DNA from 3 places in the Streptomyces sp. MMBL 11-1 genome. Region 2 is predicted to be linked to each of the others. Evidence: riboswitches for the same ligand, from Rfam matches in the RefSeq annotation. Region 2 holds a riboswitch; each other region holds the start of a gene.
What was found. A riboswitch is a leader RNA that binds a small molecule or an ion and turns the genes downstream of it on or off. The one in region 2 is predicted to bind cobalamin.

Region 1 (4,922 bases), 4.2 Mb from region 2:
ACAGCCCCTCGATGCACGCCGCGAAGCAGATCAGGTTCAGCAGGAAGCGGCGGCGGTCCGCCTTCGTCTCCAGCCGCTCGATCTTCTCGACCGAGTCCATCCACCTGAAGCAGAACTGCGCCTTCTCCCGGATCGAGGGGATCTCCTCGACCGCGTCGAACGCCGCCGCCCGGTCGTCCGGGTCGGGCAGGTAGGTGTCCAGCAGCGTCAGATAGAACTGGACGTGCACGGCCTCCTCGAAGAGCTGCCGCGACAGGTACAGCCGCGCCTCGGGGGAGTTGATGTGCTTGTACAGCGTCAGCACGAGGTTGTTGGAGACGATCGAGTCACCGGTCGCGAAGAACGCCACCAGCCGGCCGATCATGTGCTGCTCACCCGGCGACAGCTTGGCGAGGTCGGAGACGTCCGAGTGGAGGTCGACCTCCTCCACGGTCCAGGTGTTCTTGATCGCGTCCCGGTAGCGCTCGTAGAAGTCCGGGTAGCGCATGGGACGCAGGGTCAGCTCGAAGCCCGGGTCGAGCAGGTTCTTGTCGTCGTTGGTGCTCATTACTGGCAGGCCTCGCAGGACTCGGGGTTTTCCAGGGAGCAGGCGATGGCGTCCGCGTCGGGAGCCGACGCCTGCTGTACGGGAACGGGGGCGGCGGCCGACGCCCGGCCGGACGCGGCACGGGCGATCCGGGTCGCCGGACGCGAACGCAGGTAGTACGTCGTCTTCAGCCCCTGCTTCCAGGCGTACGCGTACATCGAGGAGAGTTTGCCGATCGTCGGCGTCTCCAGGAACAGGTTGAGCGACTGGCTCTGGTCGAGGAACGGCGTACGGGCCGCCGCCATGTCGATCAGGCCGCGCTGCGGGATCTCCCACGCGGTGCGGTACAGCGCCCGCACGTCGTCGGGGATCCAGGCGAAGCCCTGCACGGAGCCGCTCGCCTCGCGCAGCGCCTCGCGGGTGCGGGCGTCCCACACGCCGAGCCGCTTCAGCTCGTCCACCAGGTAGGCGTTGACCTGGAGGAACTCACCGCTGAGCGTCTCACGCTTGAACAGGTTGGACACCTGCGGCTCGATGCACTCGTACACCCCGGCGATCGAGGCGATCGTGGCGGTCGGCGCGATGGCCAGCAGCAGCGAGTTGCGCATCCCGGTCTTCGCGACCCGGGCGCGCAGCGCGTCCCAGCGCTCCGGCCAGTTCAGCTCGGTGTCGTAGTGGTCGGGGTGCAGCACCCCGCGCGCGGCCCGGGTCTCGGACCAGGCGGGCAGGGGGCCGGAGCGCTCGGCGAGGTCGCAGGACGCCTCGTACGCGGCCAGCATGATCCGCTCGGAGATCTTCGTGGAGAGCGCGCGGGCCCCGGGGGAGTCGAACGGCAGCCGCAGCTGGAAGAAGACGTCCTGGAGGCCCATCGCGCCCAGGCCCACCGGCCGCCAGCGGGAGTTGGAGCGCCCGGCCTGCTCGGTCGGGTAGAAGTTGATGTCGACGACCCGGTCCAGGAAGGTCACGGCGGTGCGGACCGTGGCGTCCAGGCGGTCCCAGTCGATCGAGCCGTCCGCCACGAACGCGCCGAGGTTGACCGAGCCCAGGTTGCAGACGGCCGTCTCGCCGTCGTCGGTGACTTCGAGGATCTCGGTGCACAGGTTCGAGGAGTGGACGACCCGGCCCGGCTCGGCGGTCTGGTTCGCGGTCCGGTTGGAGGCGTCCTTGAACGTCATCCAGCCCTGGCCGGTCTGCGCGAGCGTCCGCATCATCCGGCCGTACAGCTCACGCGCGGGGATCGTCCTGCGGGCCAGGCCCTTGGCCTCGGCCGCCCGGTAGGCCGCGTCGAACGCGTCGCCCCACAGGTCGACCAGCTCGGGCACGTCGGCCGGGGAGAACAGCGACCACTCGGTGTCCGCGTCGACCCGGCGCATGAACTCGTCCGGGATCCAGTGCGCCAGGTTGAGGTTGTGCGTACGCCGCTGGTCCTCGCCCGTGTTGTCGCGGAGCTCCAGGAACTCCTCGATGTCCGCGTGCCAGGTCTCCAAGTAGACCGCCGCCGCGCCCTTGCGCCGGCCGCCCTGGTTCACCGCCGCGACGGAGGCGTCCAGCGTCTTGAGGAACGGCACGATGCCGTTGGAGTGCCCGTTGGTGCCCCGGATCAGCGAACCCCGTGCGCGGATGCGGGAGTACGACAGACCGATGCCGCCCGCGTGCTTGGAGAGCCGCGCCACCTGGTGGTAGCGGTCGTAGATCGAGTCGAGCTCGTCCTTCGGCGAGTCCAGCAGATAGCAGGAGGACATCTGCGGGTGCCGGGTGCCGGAGTTGAAGAGCGTGGGGGAGGAGGGGAGGTAGTCCAGCCGGCTCATCAGCCCGTACAGCGCGGCGACCTCGTCCAGCGCCCGCGCCGAGTCGTCCTCGGCGAGACCGGCGGCCACGCGCAGCATGAAGTGCTGCGGGGTCTCGATGACCTGGCGGGTGATCGGGTGGCGCAGCAGGTAGCGGCTGTGCAGCGTCCGCAGGCCGAAGTAGCCGAAGCGGTCGTCGGCGGCGTCCGCCAGGGCCTGCTCGACCAGCCGGTCGAGGGCGGCGGAGTGGAGCGCGACGAACGCGGCGGTGCGCTCCGCGATCAGGCCCTCGCGGTGGCCCACGGCGACCGAGGCGGAGAAGGACGTCGCGCCCTGGCCCGCCGCCTCGTCCGCGATCGTGCGGGTCAGCAGCCGGGCGGCCAGCCGGGAGTACGCCGGGTCCTCGGAGATCAGCCCGGCGGCGGCCTCGGTGGCCAGCGAGCGCAGCTCGGCCTCGTCGGAACGGGCGTTGCGCCCGCGCAGCGCGGCGGCGGCGACCCGGCCGGGGTCGGTGTCGGGAAGATCGACGGTGAGGTCGGTCAGGGTCCGCAGCAGGGCGGTCCCGGGTCCGTCGTTCGTGCCTTCGCCGGACGTGGTGGAGGCAGCGGATCCGGTGGCTGAAACCGGATCGGCGGGCGCGATGGTCACTGGGCTTTCCCTCGCTCGGCAGGGGCCGGCGGAAGGCAGGGGAGCCGGGCAGCGCGAGACCCGGGGCAGGGCAGCACGGCTGACGGCGTCCACCGGCCTATCCGCGAGACCCGGACGTCTGGCGTCCGGTTCGGTCGAGCCGGACGCGCTGTCGACAGGTCTTCGGACTTGTGGGTGCGCAAAAGCACACCGATCACACCGTTGCGGGACAGTTCCGGATTCGCACCGGATTCCCCTGCGGCGACAGCGAGGTCGAGCATACATGTGGGGGCCGCCGGATGAAGCGGCCCCCACATGTTGTGTCGCGGGGATTCAGGGCGTCTCTCAGGCGGGCGCCCCCGGCTTCGGCCGGAAGGCCATGGGCCGTGGTCCCGGCACCGGTTCCCCGACCCCTTCGAGGGGCCGCGCGAACGGTCCGAGGGGCTGTGCGAACCGTCCTAGGGGCTGCGCGAAGCCGGGCCGACGGTAGATCCTATGGGCTCCGGGCACGGCCGGCCGTGTCGGCGGCGCCGGCGCCCGTACGCCGTCGGCGGACCGGGCGCACTCGACGCGCGCGTCCGCACGAGGGCATCTCCCGCGCCCGCCCTGACCGGCAGATCCGTCAGCCGCTCGCTCCCACATCGTTGTTGGGGGCGCCGTCGCCCACCGGCGGCAGGTCGCCGCGCTCGACCGGCTGCTCCCCGGGAGCCTCCCCGGCCGGCCGGTCCCCGGGGACCTCCCCGGCCGGCCGTTGACCGGGAGCCTCCCCGGCCGGCGGCAGGACCTGGTCCAGCTCGTGGTCGTCGGCGCGGTGGGCGGCCCGCGCCGCCGACCGCAGGGTCGCCCGGTCCACCTCTTCGCGCGCCCCGCTCACGGTGACCACGAGTCCGCCCTTCTCCCGGGCGTAGGCGTGGCCCGACTCCGTGGCCCGGTACCACTGTCCGCCGTCCCGCTCGCACGTCACCAGGGGCCCCTCGTCGCCGGCGGGCGCGGGGTCCTTCCTGCAGTCGGCCCCGGCGTGGGCCCGGCGTTCCACCCGCAGGTGGAGCTGCCCGCCGTCGGGCGTGGTGTAGACGCTGCCGAACCCGTCGTCGCCGATCACCCCCACCGACTGGCGGGCCAGGGTGTACCCCGGGACCTCGGTCACCCACACATGCTCAGCGACGGTCTGTACGGCCAGGGCCCGCGCCTCCAGCTCCGCCCGGTCGGGCACCGGGGCCGCCGAGGCGCTCCCCGTCGCCCGCGCGTCGGACGCCACCTCGGTGCCGCAGCCCGTCGCGGCCAGGGTGAGTGTCAGTGCCAGGGCCGTGAGCGCGGGCCGGAGCCGGGGGTGCGAGGTCATGGGCGCATCCTTTCGTACGGTGAGGTCTCCGCGCATCGGGAGACCGAGCGGGTCCCGGGCCCGCGCGTGGGCGCGAAAAGGGGCCGCCGCACCTTCTGGAAGGGGTGCGGCGGCCCGGTGCGCCGGTGGTGCGGTGTTCAGCAGCAGCGGAAGCCTTCGCGGGGGTCCGCCTCGCGGGCGTCCGTGCGGCTGCGTTCGAAGGCGCGACGGTCCATCACCGGGGCGTCCGGATCGTGGGCCCTCGCGTGCGCCACATAGCGGTCGTACGTGGACTCGCCGGTCAGCTCACGGACGTACCAACGGATCCGGGCAGCCACCCGGCGTACGTCCGCGACCGTCATGTCCGGCTCCCCGTCCCCGCCGCCTCCTTGCGGATGCCGCCCTCGGGGCCGACGCCGGCGGAGGCGAGTTCGGCCTTCTCCTCCTTGGTCGCGAAGAGCGAGGCCGGGGCGACGAGCTTGGACTCGACGTACGGCGCCTCGTGGAGCTTGACGCTCTCCGGGTCGCGGATGGCCTTGTAGCAGACCCGCCCGGCGTCCACGAGCACCACGATGATGAGGAGCGCGAAGAGCGCGCTCAGCACCCCGTCGACGGTGGAGTTGGTGACGACGGTCCGCATGTCGTCCATGCTCTTGGCGGG
Region 2 (4,922 bases):
GGCGCTGCCTCAGCGGACCCGGCAACCCCGAGCCCCTGGGGCCCTGCTTCGGCGGACCCGGCAAGGACGAGTCCTTCCGGCGATCGAGGAGCGGGGTCCGGGGCAGCGCCCCGGCTCCGCGGAGCACCCGCGCTCGACGGCGGCGCCCCCGGCGGCACGAACGGCAACCCCACCGGCGCGCCCCCCTCGATCAACCGCCACAACGCGTCCGTGTCCGCGTGCTCCTCCACCAGATCCCCGAGCCGGTCCAGCTGCTCCTCCCGCAACGCCTCGAAACTCGTGTCCGGCGCCGGCACGAACCGCCGCCCGGCGGCGTGGGCCACTTCCACCAGGAACCGCCGCCGGAACGCGTCGCTCTCCAGCGACCCGTGCCAGTGCGTCCCCCACACCGCCCCCACCCGGCACCCGTCGAGGAACGGCTCCCCGCCCCGTACGTCGGCCACCCCGTGGTGGATCTCGTATCCCTCCACCGGTTCGCCCAGCGCCGAGCCGACCGGCCGCGCCAGCGTCTTGGCCCGGTCGAAGCGAATACGCACCGGCAGCAGCCCCAGCCCGTCCACGACGCCGGCCCGCGACTCCACCTCGTCCTCGATCCGCTCACCGAGCACCTGGAACCCGCCGCAGATCCCCAGCACCGGCCGGCCCTCCGCCGCCCGCCGTACCAGCGCCTCCGCGAGGCCCCGCTCGCGCAGCCAGGCCAGCGCCCTCACCGTCCCGCGCGTCCCGGGCACGATCACCAGGTCCGCGTCGGCCAGCTCCTCCGCCCGGTCCACGAACCGCACGACGACGCCCGGTTCGGCGGCCAGCGCGTCCACGTCCGTGAAGTTCGACATGAGCGGCACCGCGCAGACCGCCACCCGCAGCACGTCCTCGCCGTGCGGGCGAGCCACGACCGACTCCCGCACCGCACCCCGCAAGGACACCCGCAGGCCGTCCTCCTCGTCGATGCCGAGCCCGTGGGCGAACGGCAGCACCCCGTACGTCCGCCGCCCGGTCAGCCCGTACAGCATGTCCAGGCCCGGCTCCAGCAGGGAGACGTCGCCCCGGAACTTGTTCACCAGGTAGCCCGCGACCAGCGCCTGGTCCTCGGGGCCCAGCAACGCCGTTGTTCCGAAGAACGACGCGAAGACCCCGCCCCGGTCGATGTCCCCGACCACCAGCACGGGGAAGCGGGCGGCCCGCGCGATCCCCATGTTCACGATGTCGGTGCGCCGGAGATTGATCTCGGCGGGGGAGCCCGCCCCCTCGCAGATCACCGCGTCGTACGTCGACCGCAGCTCCTCCAGGCAGTCCGTCACCGTGCCGAGCAGCGCCTCCTGACGGCCCCCGTGGTACCCCCGGGCGCTCATCTCGCCGACCGGCTTCCCCATCAGGACCACCTGGCTGGAGCGGTCGCTGCCGGGCTTCAGCAGCACCGGGTTCATCAGGGCCGTCGGCTCCACCCGGGCGGCCTGCGCCTGCATCGCCTGGGCCCGCCCGATCTCCGCGCCCTGTCGGGTCACGAAGGAGTTCAGGGACATGTTCTGGGCCTTGAAGGGCGCGACCTTCACGCCCCGGCGCTTAAGCCAGCGGCAGATGCCCGCCGTGACGACGCTCTTGCCCGCGTCCGATGTGGTGCCCGCGACCAGCAGTCCGCCGCTCATGCCCGCTCCCGTTCCCGTACCGCGTTCCGTCCCGGACCGTTCATGACCGTCCCCACTTCCGCCCCGTGACCGTCCGGCCCGCGACCAGCCGCCCCGCCACGCACACACCGAGGGCCAGCGTGCTCACCCGGCGCGACAGCCGTACCGCACGTTCGATGTCCGCTCCCCGCACGGCCCGCCCGGACTCCCCGTTCAGCACCGGCCGGTGCTCGACGCGCCCCGCGTACGCCAGCGTCCCGCCCAGCCGTACGCCGAGCGCACCCGCGAACGCTGCCTCCACCGGCCCCGCGTTCGGGCTCGGGTGACGCCCCGCGTCCGCCCTCCAGGCGCGTACGGCCTCCCGGGGCCGCCCACCGCCCGCCACGGCCAGCGCGGCCGTCAGACGGGCGCCGGGCCACCCCGCGAGGTCGTCCAGGCGGGCCGAGGCCCAGCCGTAACGGCGGTAGCGGGGGGACTTGTGGCCGACCATCGCGTCGAGCGTGTTCACGGCCCGGAAGCCGACGAGCCCCGGGACCCCGCCGATCGCCCCCCACACCAGCGCGCCGACAACGGCGTCCGAGGTGTTCTCGGCGACCGACTCGACGACCGCGCGGGCGATCCCGGGGCCGTCGAGGGAGTGCGGATCGCGACCGCACAGGTGCGGCAGCCGCTCCCGCGCGGCCTCCAGGTCCCCGGCGGCCAGGGCGCCGCCGATGGCGCGCGCCTCCCGGCCGAGCGACGTCCCCCCGACGACGGACCAGGCGGTGGCGGCGGTCAGCGCGACGGCGAGCGCGGGGCGGTCCCGGGTGGCGCGGGCGGCCAGCGCGGCGGCCCCGACGGCGCCGCCGGCGCACACGAGGGTGTGCAGGGCGCCCCGGCCCCGGTCGTCACGCCACAGCAGGGATTCGGCCCGCGCGGCTGCGCGGCCGAATCCGGCGACGGGATGGCCCCGACGGGGGTCGCCGAGCAGAGCGTCGGCGATCAGCCCGGCCGTGGCGCCGTACGCGAAGACGCGGTCGGCACGCACGGCTCAGCCCGTCGCGGGGAGAGGCGTTCCGGAAGGGGGATGAGGGGGGACAGGAAGCGGCACACGGCGGCCGGGCATGGCGTATGTCCTCACTCAGGGTCCGCGCCCTGGTTCGACGTGACCGGCGACGAGAGTCTCCTGGCTTCCGGATCCGCAGTTCCCCCGGCCTTCCAGCCCGTGTTCCGTGGGCCGTGACGTCCGGTGTGGGGGAGTGCTCCCCGGTGACAGTGGCGGGACCGCGCCGGATTCGCACCGGCTTCCTCTGCTGTCGCCGTAAATGGCTCCGGCAGTCCACCACGCCCCGCGAACAACCGTCAACTCGCTGTTGACCTGCGAGGCTCCACTGTGCGCAGACGCACATCGGGCCGGACACACGAGGGTGTGTCCGGCCCGAGGGAGAAGCGGGGTGCGGGGTCAGGCGACGATCAGGTAGATCCCGTACGCGACCGCCGCCACGCACGCCGCGAAGCAGACGTACGCCGCGGTGCGCGCCAGCGCGACCGACCCGCCGCCGGCGGCGCCGCTTCCGGCCGTGGCGGACTGCTTGGAGAGGGCGACGATGCCCAGGGTGAAGAGGCCGACCAGCGCGACGGTGACCACGAGGCTGACACCGAACACGGAGGCGAGGGCTGCCCAGTCGATTTTCATGCGGATCTGTCCTTACACCTTGGCCGGCGGCCGGGCCGGGTCGTCGGGCGACGAGGCCGGGGCCGGGATGGTGGTTGCGAGGTCGGCGGCCGGGGCGCCGGCGGGCGGCGGCTGGACCGCGGCGATGGCGGTGGTGACGACGCCCTGGGGCTCGCCCTCCCCGTCCGGGTCGTTGACGTTGGTGTGGTCCACCGGCTGGCGGCGCGAGGCCAGCCAGATGGCGAAGGAGCCGCCCACGAGCACGACCGCGGTGACGGTGATGCCCCAGGGGCCCTGCTTGGTCAGGAACTCGGCGCCCGCGCCGATCAGACCGGCCGCCGGGAGCGTCAGACCCCAGGCGACGAACATCCGGGTGGCGGTGGACCAGCGGACCACGCCCCCCTTGCGGCCGAGACCCGCGCCCATCACGGCGCCGGAGCAGGACTGGGTGGTGGAGAGCGAGAAGCCGAGGTGCGAGGAGGCCAGGATGACCGTCGCCGCGCTGGTCTGGGCGGCGAAGCCCTGCGGCGGCTGGAGGTCGGTCAGCCCCTTGCCCATCGTGCGGATGATGCGCCAGCCGCCGAGGTAGGTGCCGAGCGCGATGGCCACACCGGCGGAGACGATGACCCACAGCGGCGGGTTGGAGCCGGGGGCGAGGACGCCACTGGTGACCAGCGCCAGCGTGATGATGCCCATCGTCTTCTGGGCGTCGTTGGTGCCGTGGGCGAGCGAGACGAGACCGGCGGAGGCGATCTGTCCGGCCCGGTAGCCCTTGGCGGTCGACTTGAGCTGACCCTCGTCGGTGACGTTCCGGTTGATCCGGTACGTCAGCCGCGTGGCCAGCATCGCGGCGATACCGGCGACCAGCGGGGCGGCGATCGCCGGGAGCAGCACCTTGGTGACGACGGTGCCGCCGTTGATCGAGGACCAGCCCGCCGACATGACCGCGGCGCCGATCAGACCGCCGAACAGGGCGTGGGAGGAGCTGGAGGGCAGGCCGACCAGCCAGGTCAGGAGATTCCACAGGATGGCGCCGACGAGCGCCGCGAAGATGACCTCGGTTCTGATGCCGTCCTCGTTGACGATCCCGCCGGAGATCGTCTTGGCGACCTCCACCGACAGGAACGCGCCGATCAGGTTGAGAACGGCGGACATCGCCACCGCTGTCTTGGGTTTCAGGGCGCCGGTCGAGATGGTGGTCGCCATCGCGTTGGCGGTGTCGTGGAAACCGTTCGTGAAATCGAACACGAGAGCTGTCACGACCACAATCGCAAGCAGCAGCGTGATGTGTTCCATTTACCCAGGCAATCGTTCGACGTCAGTGGCACGTGGACCGTAGGCAACCTGGATGAACGGAAGGTGAACTGAGCGGGGCGCCACGGTGACCCCAAGCGGAGTGGGTTGCCTCCGCTTGTACGCGGGAGGGGCCGCGCGACGCCAGTGGGGCGGGATGTGGGCTGCCCTTTGCCACTAGTTGGCGAACATTTTGAACGGCTGTTCGGCACCCGGAAGAGACCCCCGTCACCTTCCCTGTGACGTTCCGGTTGCGCGTCCTGCCCTCTACGCTCGCCCCATGAGCGAGCAACAGCCGGAATCCGTCGGCCGGGCCTGGCTGGACGTCGTGGCAACGGCCCGCCGCAGCGCGG
Region 3 (4,922 bases), 1.3 Mb from region 2:
CGGGGCGGCGGCGGAGCATCCAGAGGAAGAACGGGCCGCCGGTCAGCGCGGTGAGGACGCCGACCGGGATGTCCTGCGGGGCGGCGAGTGTCCGGGCGGCCAGGTCGGCGAGGACCAGGAACACCGCTCCGCCGAGGGCGACGACCGGGAGCAGTGCCCGGTGCGCGGCGCCGACGGCCATCCGGGCCATGTGCGGGACCATCAGCCCGACGAAGCCGATCGCCCCGCTGTACGCGACGAGCGCCCCGGTCATGAGGGAGGCGAGGACGAAGACGGCGGCCCGGAAGCGGGCGGTGTCGAGGCCGAGGACGGTCGCGCCCTCCTCCCCCACCAGGAGCAGGTCGAGCGGCCGGGCCAGGGTGAGGAGTACGGCGGTGCCGACGGCCAGGGTGACCGCGGGGAGCGCGAGCATGTCCCAGCGGGCCGCGCCGAGGCCGCCGAGGGTCCAGTAGAGAACTTCCTGGAGGTGGTCGGCGCGGGCGGAGGTGACCAGGATCAGGCTGGTCAGGGCGGAGAGGACGTAGGAGACGGCGACCCCGGCGAGGACGAGCCGGTTGGTGGCGAGGCCGCCTCCGCCGCGCGCCAGGGTGTAGACGAGGAGCAGTGAGAGCAGCGCACCGGCGAAGGCCGCGGCGGGGATGGTGACGGTGGTGGCGAGGGTCGCGCCGATGCCGAGGACGATCACCAGGACGGCGCCGGTGGAGGCCCCGGAGGAGACGCCGAGGAGGAACGGGTCGGCGAGCTGGTTGCGTACGAGGGCCTGGAGGACGGTGCCGATGACGGCGAGTCCGGCGCCGACGACGATGCCGAGCAGCACCCGGGGAAGGCGGACGTCCAGGACGATCGTGCGGAACGGGCTCGCGTCCGCCCGCCCGGTCAGGATGGAGAGGACCTGGCCGGGCGGGATGCGGACGGAGCCGAGGGCGAGTGCGGCGATGACGGCGGCGGCGAGGAGCACGGCGAGGGCGCCGAGCACCAGGGTGTAGCGGAGCGGCCGTCGCGGTGCGGCGGTGCGGCAGCTCACGGGGTGGTGGCCCCCGGGTGGAGCTGGGCGGCGAGCTTGTCGACGGCGGCGGGGACGCGGACGCCGAGGACCGCGTCGGAGAGCGGCATGACCGCGAAGCGCTTGTTCCTGATGGCCGGGATGTCGGCGAGGGCCGGGTCGGTGAGGAGGCGCTTCTTCTTCTGTTCGACGGTGGTGGCCCCGTAGTCGTAGATCACGATCGCCTCGGGCCTGCGGGCGACGACGTTCTCCCAGGAGGCGTCGCCGAAGGGCTTGTCGAGGTCGGCGAAGACGTTGGTGCCGCCGGCCCGCTCGATCAGTTCGTTGCCGATGCCTTCGCCGCCGGCGGTGAACGCGGTCTTGTCGCCGCTGTCGTAGACGAAGACGGAGACGGGCTTCAGGCCGGCGAGCTTCTCGGCGGTGGCGGCGTTGTCGGCCTCGGCCCGCTTGATCCAGGCCTCGGCGCGGTCGCTGACGCCGAAGGTGCGGCCGACCTCGCGGATCTCCTCGTAGAGGGTGTCCATGGGCTGGTCGCCCTTGGTGCAGCTCTCGGCGTTGAGGCGGGTCTCGATGCCGGACTTCTTCAGCGCCTCGCGCCCGCGCCCGTCGCCTGCCGCGAACGCGCTGGCGTAGCCGCCGTAGACGAAGTCGGGGTTGGCGGCGAGGACCTGCTCGTAGGAGGGGTACTCCTTCGCGATGACCGGGACGGACGCGTAGTCCTTCGCGTACTTCGGCAGGACCTGGTCGTCGAGGTAGGCGGTGCCGACGAGGGACTTCGCCAGGCCCAGTTCCAGCATGATCTCGGTGACGTGCTGGTTCATGGTGACGACGCGTCGCGGCGGGGCCGTGTACGTGGTGGTGACGCCGCAGTTCTTGACGGTGTACGGGAAGCCGTCGCTCCTGGCCGCGGCCTTGTCCCCGGTGGTGGCGGTGTCGCCGCCGTCCGGGGTGGAGCAGGCGGTGAGGGCGAGCGGGAGCAGCACGGCGGCGGCTATGAGCGCGGGGGTGCGCCGGGGCATGGCGTGGCCTCTCCGGGGGATTTCCGCGTCCCCTGGTCGATGCGAGAAGGCGGCGGGCCAGTTCCTGACTTCCGGGCCGCCCTCCGGTGCGTCGTCGTCCGCTGGGGAGTCGTCCGCGTGGGAGGGGGCCCGGTCACAGTGGCGGGACCGTGCCGGATTCGCACCGGCTTCCTGGTTCCTGCTGCCTTGTTGGGTCTGGGGGCAGTGTGCCAGACCCGTGCGGGGCCCTGTGGGGGCACCCGGGTGGGTCAGTACGCCTCGACGACCCGTACGTCCTCCTCGGTGATCTCGCCGTCCACGATGCGGTACGAGCGGAACTGGAAGGGTCCGGCGTCGTCGGTGTCGGCGGTGGAGACCAGGACGTAGTGGGCTCCTGGTTCGTTGGCGTAGGTGACGTCGGTGCGGGAGGGGTAGGCCTCGGTCGCCGTGTGCGAGTGGTAGACGATCACGGGCTCCTCGTCGCGGTCGTCCATCTCGCGGTAGAGCTTGAGGAGGTCGGCCGAGTCGAACTCGTAGAACGTGGGCGAGCGGGCGGCGTTGAGCATCGGGATGAAGCGCTCGGGGCGGTCCGTCCCGGCCGGGCCCGCGACCACTCCGCACGCCTCGTCGGGGTGGTCGGCGCGGGAGTGGGCGACGATCTGGTCGTGGAGCGCCTGGGTGATGGTCAGCATGGCGCCAGGATAAGCAGCGGGCCCCCGGCGTACCGATGGGTGGTACGCGGGGGCCCGCATGCTGGACGCCGTCGGCCGTTGGGGCGGCCGGGGGCGGTCCGGGAGGAGGGCGGTGTGGGGCCTGCCCTCGGGTCAGGGGTTGCCGGCGGTGGCCTTCTCCTCGGGGGTGCGTGACCGGAGCGCCCGGTGGGAGACGAAGAGGATGAGCGCCCACAGCGGTGCGCAGTAGAGCGAGATCCTGGTGTCCCCGTCGATCGCCATCATCACGATGACCAGGCCGATGAACAGGAGCGCGAACCAGCTCGTGTACGGGGCTCCGGGGGCCTTGAACGAGGACGGCGGGAGCAGACCGGCGTCGGCCGCGCGGCGGTAGCGGATCTGGCTGATCAGAATCATGATCCAGGCCCACATGCCGGAGATGGTCGCGAAGGAGACGACGTAGGTGAACGCCTTGCCCGGCCACTGGTAGTTGATCCACACGCCGACGAGCATCAGGGCGGCGGAGAACGTGGTGCCCGCCAGCGGCAGGCCGTTCTTCGTCAGCCGGGCGAAGGCGCGGGGGCCCTGGCCGTTGAGGGCGAGGTCGCGGAGCATGCGGCCGGTGGAGTACATGCCGGAGTTGCAGGAGGAGAGCGCGGCGGTGAGGACGACGAAGTTGACGACCGCGGCGCCGACGCCGAGCCCCATCTCCTCGAAGGCCTTCACGAACGGGGAGGCGTCGGGTTCGAAGGTGGACCAGGGCACGACCGAGAGGATCATGATCAGCGCGCCGACGTAGAAGACGGCGATGCGCCACGGCACGGTGTTGATGGCCTTGGGCAGCACGGTCTCGGGGTTCTTGGACTCCCCGGCGGTGACGCCGACGAGTTCGACGGCGAGGAAGGCGAACATGACGATCTGGAGCGTCATGAGGGTGCCGGTGATGCCGTTGGGGAAGAAGCCGCCGTCGTTCCAGAGGTTGGCGACGGTGGCGGTGTCGCCGGCGTCGGAGAATCCGACGGTGAGGACGCCCGCGCAGATCAGGATCATGCCGATGATCGCGGTGACCTTGACCATGGAGAACCAGAACTCCAGCTCGCCGAAGAGCTTCACGGAGATCAGGTTGGCGCCGTACAGAATGACGGTGAAGGCGAGTGCGGACAGCCACTGGGGAATGTTCCACCAGTACGTCATATAGGTGGCGGCGGCGGTGACTTCGGTGATTCCGGTGACGACCCAGAAGAGCCAGTAGGTCCAGCCGGTGACGAATCCGAAGAAGGGGCCGAGGAATTCCCGGGCGTACTCCGAGAAGGAGCCGGATACCGGGCGGTACATGAGCAGTTCACCCAGGGCCCGCATGATGAAGAAGATGACCAGGCCCGCGATGACGTAGGCCAGGACGAGGCTGGGTCCGGCCCGGTCGATGGCTTTGCCCGCGCCGAGGAAGAGCCCGGTCCCGATGGCTCCGCCGATGGCGATCATCTGAATCTGACGAGCGCCCAGACCGCGCTGGTATCCCTCGCCACTGGTCCCGGATGTCCCGGCGTCGCCGCCGGGCCGGCCCCTGTCGGCCTGTCCCTCGTCGACCTGCGCCGATGTCATGGTGGTGCGCCTTTCTCCACGCCGATCCGCGCCTGGACAAGGCTGCGGACCAGGCCCTGGTCCCCCCGGACATGGATGGAATGCCGTCGGCGTTCGGCCGGTTTCCGGCGCCCCCGGGAACAGGGGTGGCGTTTCCGGGCGGTCGTGAAGATTTATCACGGCCGCCCGGGGACATGGTGGGACATTCTGTGGCGCACGGCACAGGAAAAAGCGGGCAAGGGGTTATGTCCGGCACGAAAGGGCCGGATCGCTTGGTGAGATCTTTATACGGATCTGAGCGTCCGTTGAGCGAACAGAGGGCGCCTCCCCCGGCACGGCGGGGGAAGCGCCCTCTGTTACGGCCTTACGACCTCATGGCCTTTTGGCATGACGGCCTCACGGCATCACGGTCTCGGGCCTCCGCCTCACGGCATGAGCGTGTCGACGAGCGTTTCCTGGAGCGCGCCGAGCCAGAGGTAGGCCATCACCATGGGCTTGCGCGGATCGGTGTCGGGGAGCCGGTAGAGCGAGCCCTCCCCGCCCTCGTCCTCGTCGGAGACCTCCAGCCGGGTGCCGATGGTCAGGCGCAGGTCGTTGAGGGAGCGGAGCCAGCTGCGGCACTCCTCGCCCGTGAGGGTGAGGACGGCGGCGCCGTCCCCGGCGGGCGAG

Region 1: it holds a riboswitch for cobalamin, as region 2 does, so the genes downstream of both, PSQ21_RS25015 (ribonucleoside-diphosphate reductase subunit alpha) here and PSQ21_RS05920 (cobalamin biosynthesis protein) in region 2, are expected to answer to the same signal.
Region 3: it holds a riboswitch for cobalamin, as region 2 does, so the genes downstream of both, PSQ21_RS11475 (ABC transporter substrate-binding protein) here and PSQ21_RS05920 (cobalamin biosynthesis protein) in region 2, are expected to answer to the same signal.

Annotation. Positions count from the first base shown of each region.
Region 1 covers NZ_CP117709.1:5,571,301-5,576,222, forward strand. Annotated here, with positions in the region: gene PSQ21_RS25010 (ribonucleotide-diphosphate reductase subunit beta) at 1-547, opposite strand, end outside; gene PSQ21_RS25015 (ribonucleoside-diphosphate reductase subunit alpha) at 547-2,961, opposite strand; cobalamin riboswitch at 3,098-3,221, opposite strand; gene PSQ21_RS25020 (hypothetical protein) at 3,563-4,282, opposite strand; gene PSQ21_RS25025 (YbdD/YjiX family protein) at 4,420-4,623, opposite strand; gene PSQ21_RS25030 (carbon starvation CstA family protein) at 4,620-4,922, opposite strand, start outside.
Region 2 covers NZ_CP117709.1:1,386,244-1,391,165, reverse strand. Annotated here, with positions in the region: gene PSQ21_RS05925 (cobyric acid synthase) at 1-1,643, opposite strand, end outside; gene PSQ21_RS05920 (cobalamin biosynthesis protein) at 1,684-2,649, opposite strand; cobalamin riboswitch at 2,781-2,912, opposite strand; gene PSQ21_RS05915 (hypothetical protein) at 3,064-3,297, opposite strand; gene PSQ21_RS05910 (inorganic phosphate transporter) at 3,310-4,572, opposite strand; gene PSQ21_RS05905 (class II aldolase/adducin family protein) at 4,850-4,922, shown strand, end outside.
Region 3 covers NZ_CP117709.1:2,674,964-2,679,885, forward strand. Annotated here, with positions in the region: gene PSQ21_RS11470 (FecCD family ABC transporter permease) at 1-1,024, opposite strand, end outside; gene PSQ21_RS11475 (ABC transporter substrate-binding protein) at 1,021-2,022, opposite strand; cobalamin riboswitch at 2,061-2,251, opposite strand; gene PSQ21_RS11480 (Mov34/MPN/PAD-1 family protein) at 2,271-2,693, opposite strand; gene PSQ21_RS11485 (amino acid permease) at 2,826-4,274, opposite strand; gene PSQ21_RS11490 (DUF2017 domain-containing protein) at 4,679-4,922, opposite strand, start outside.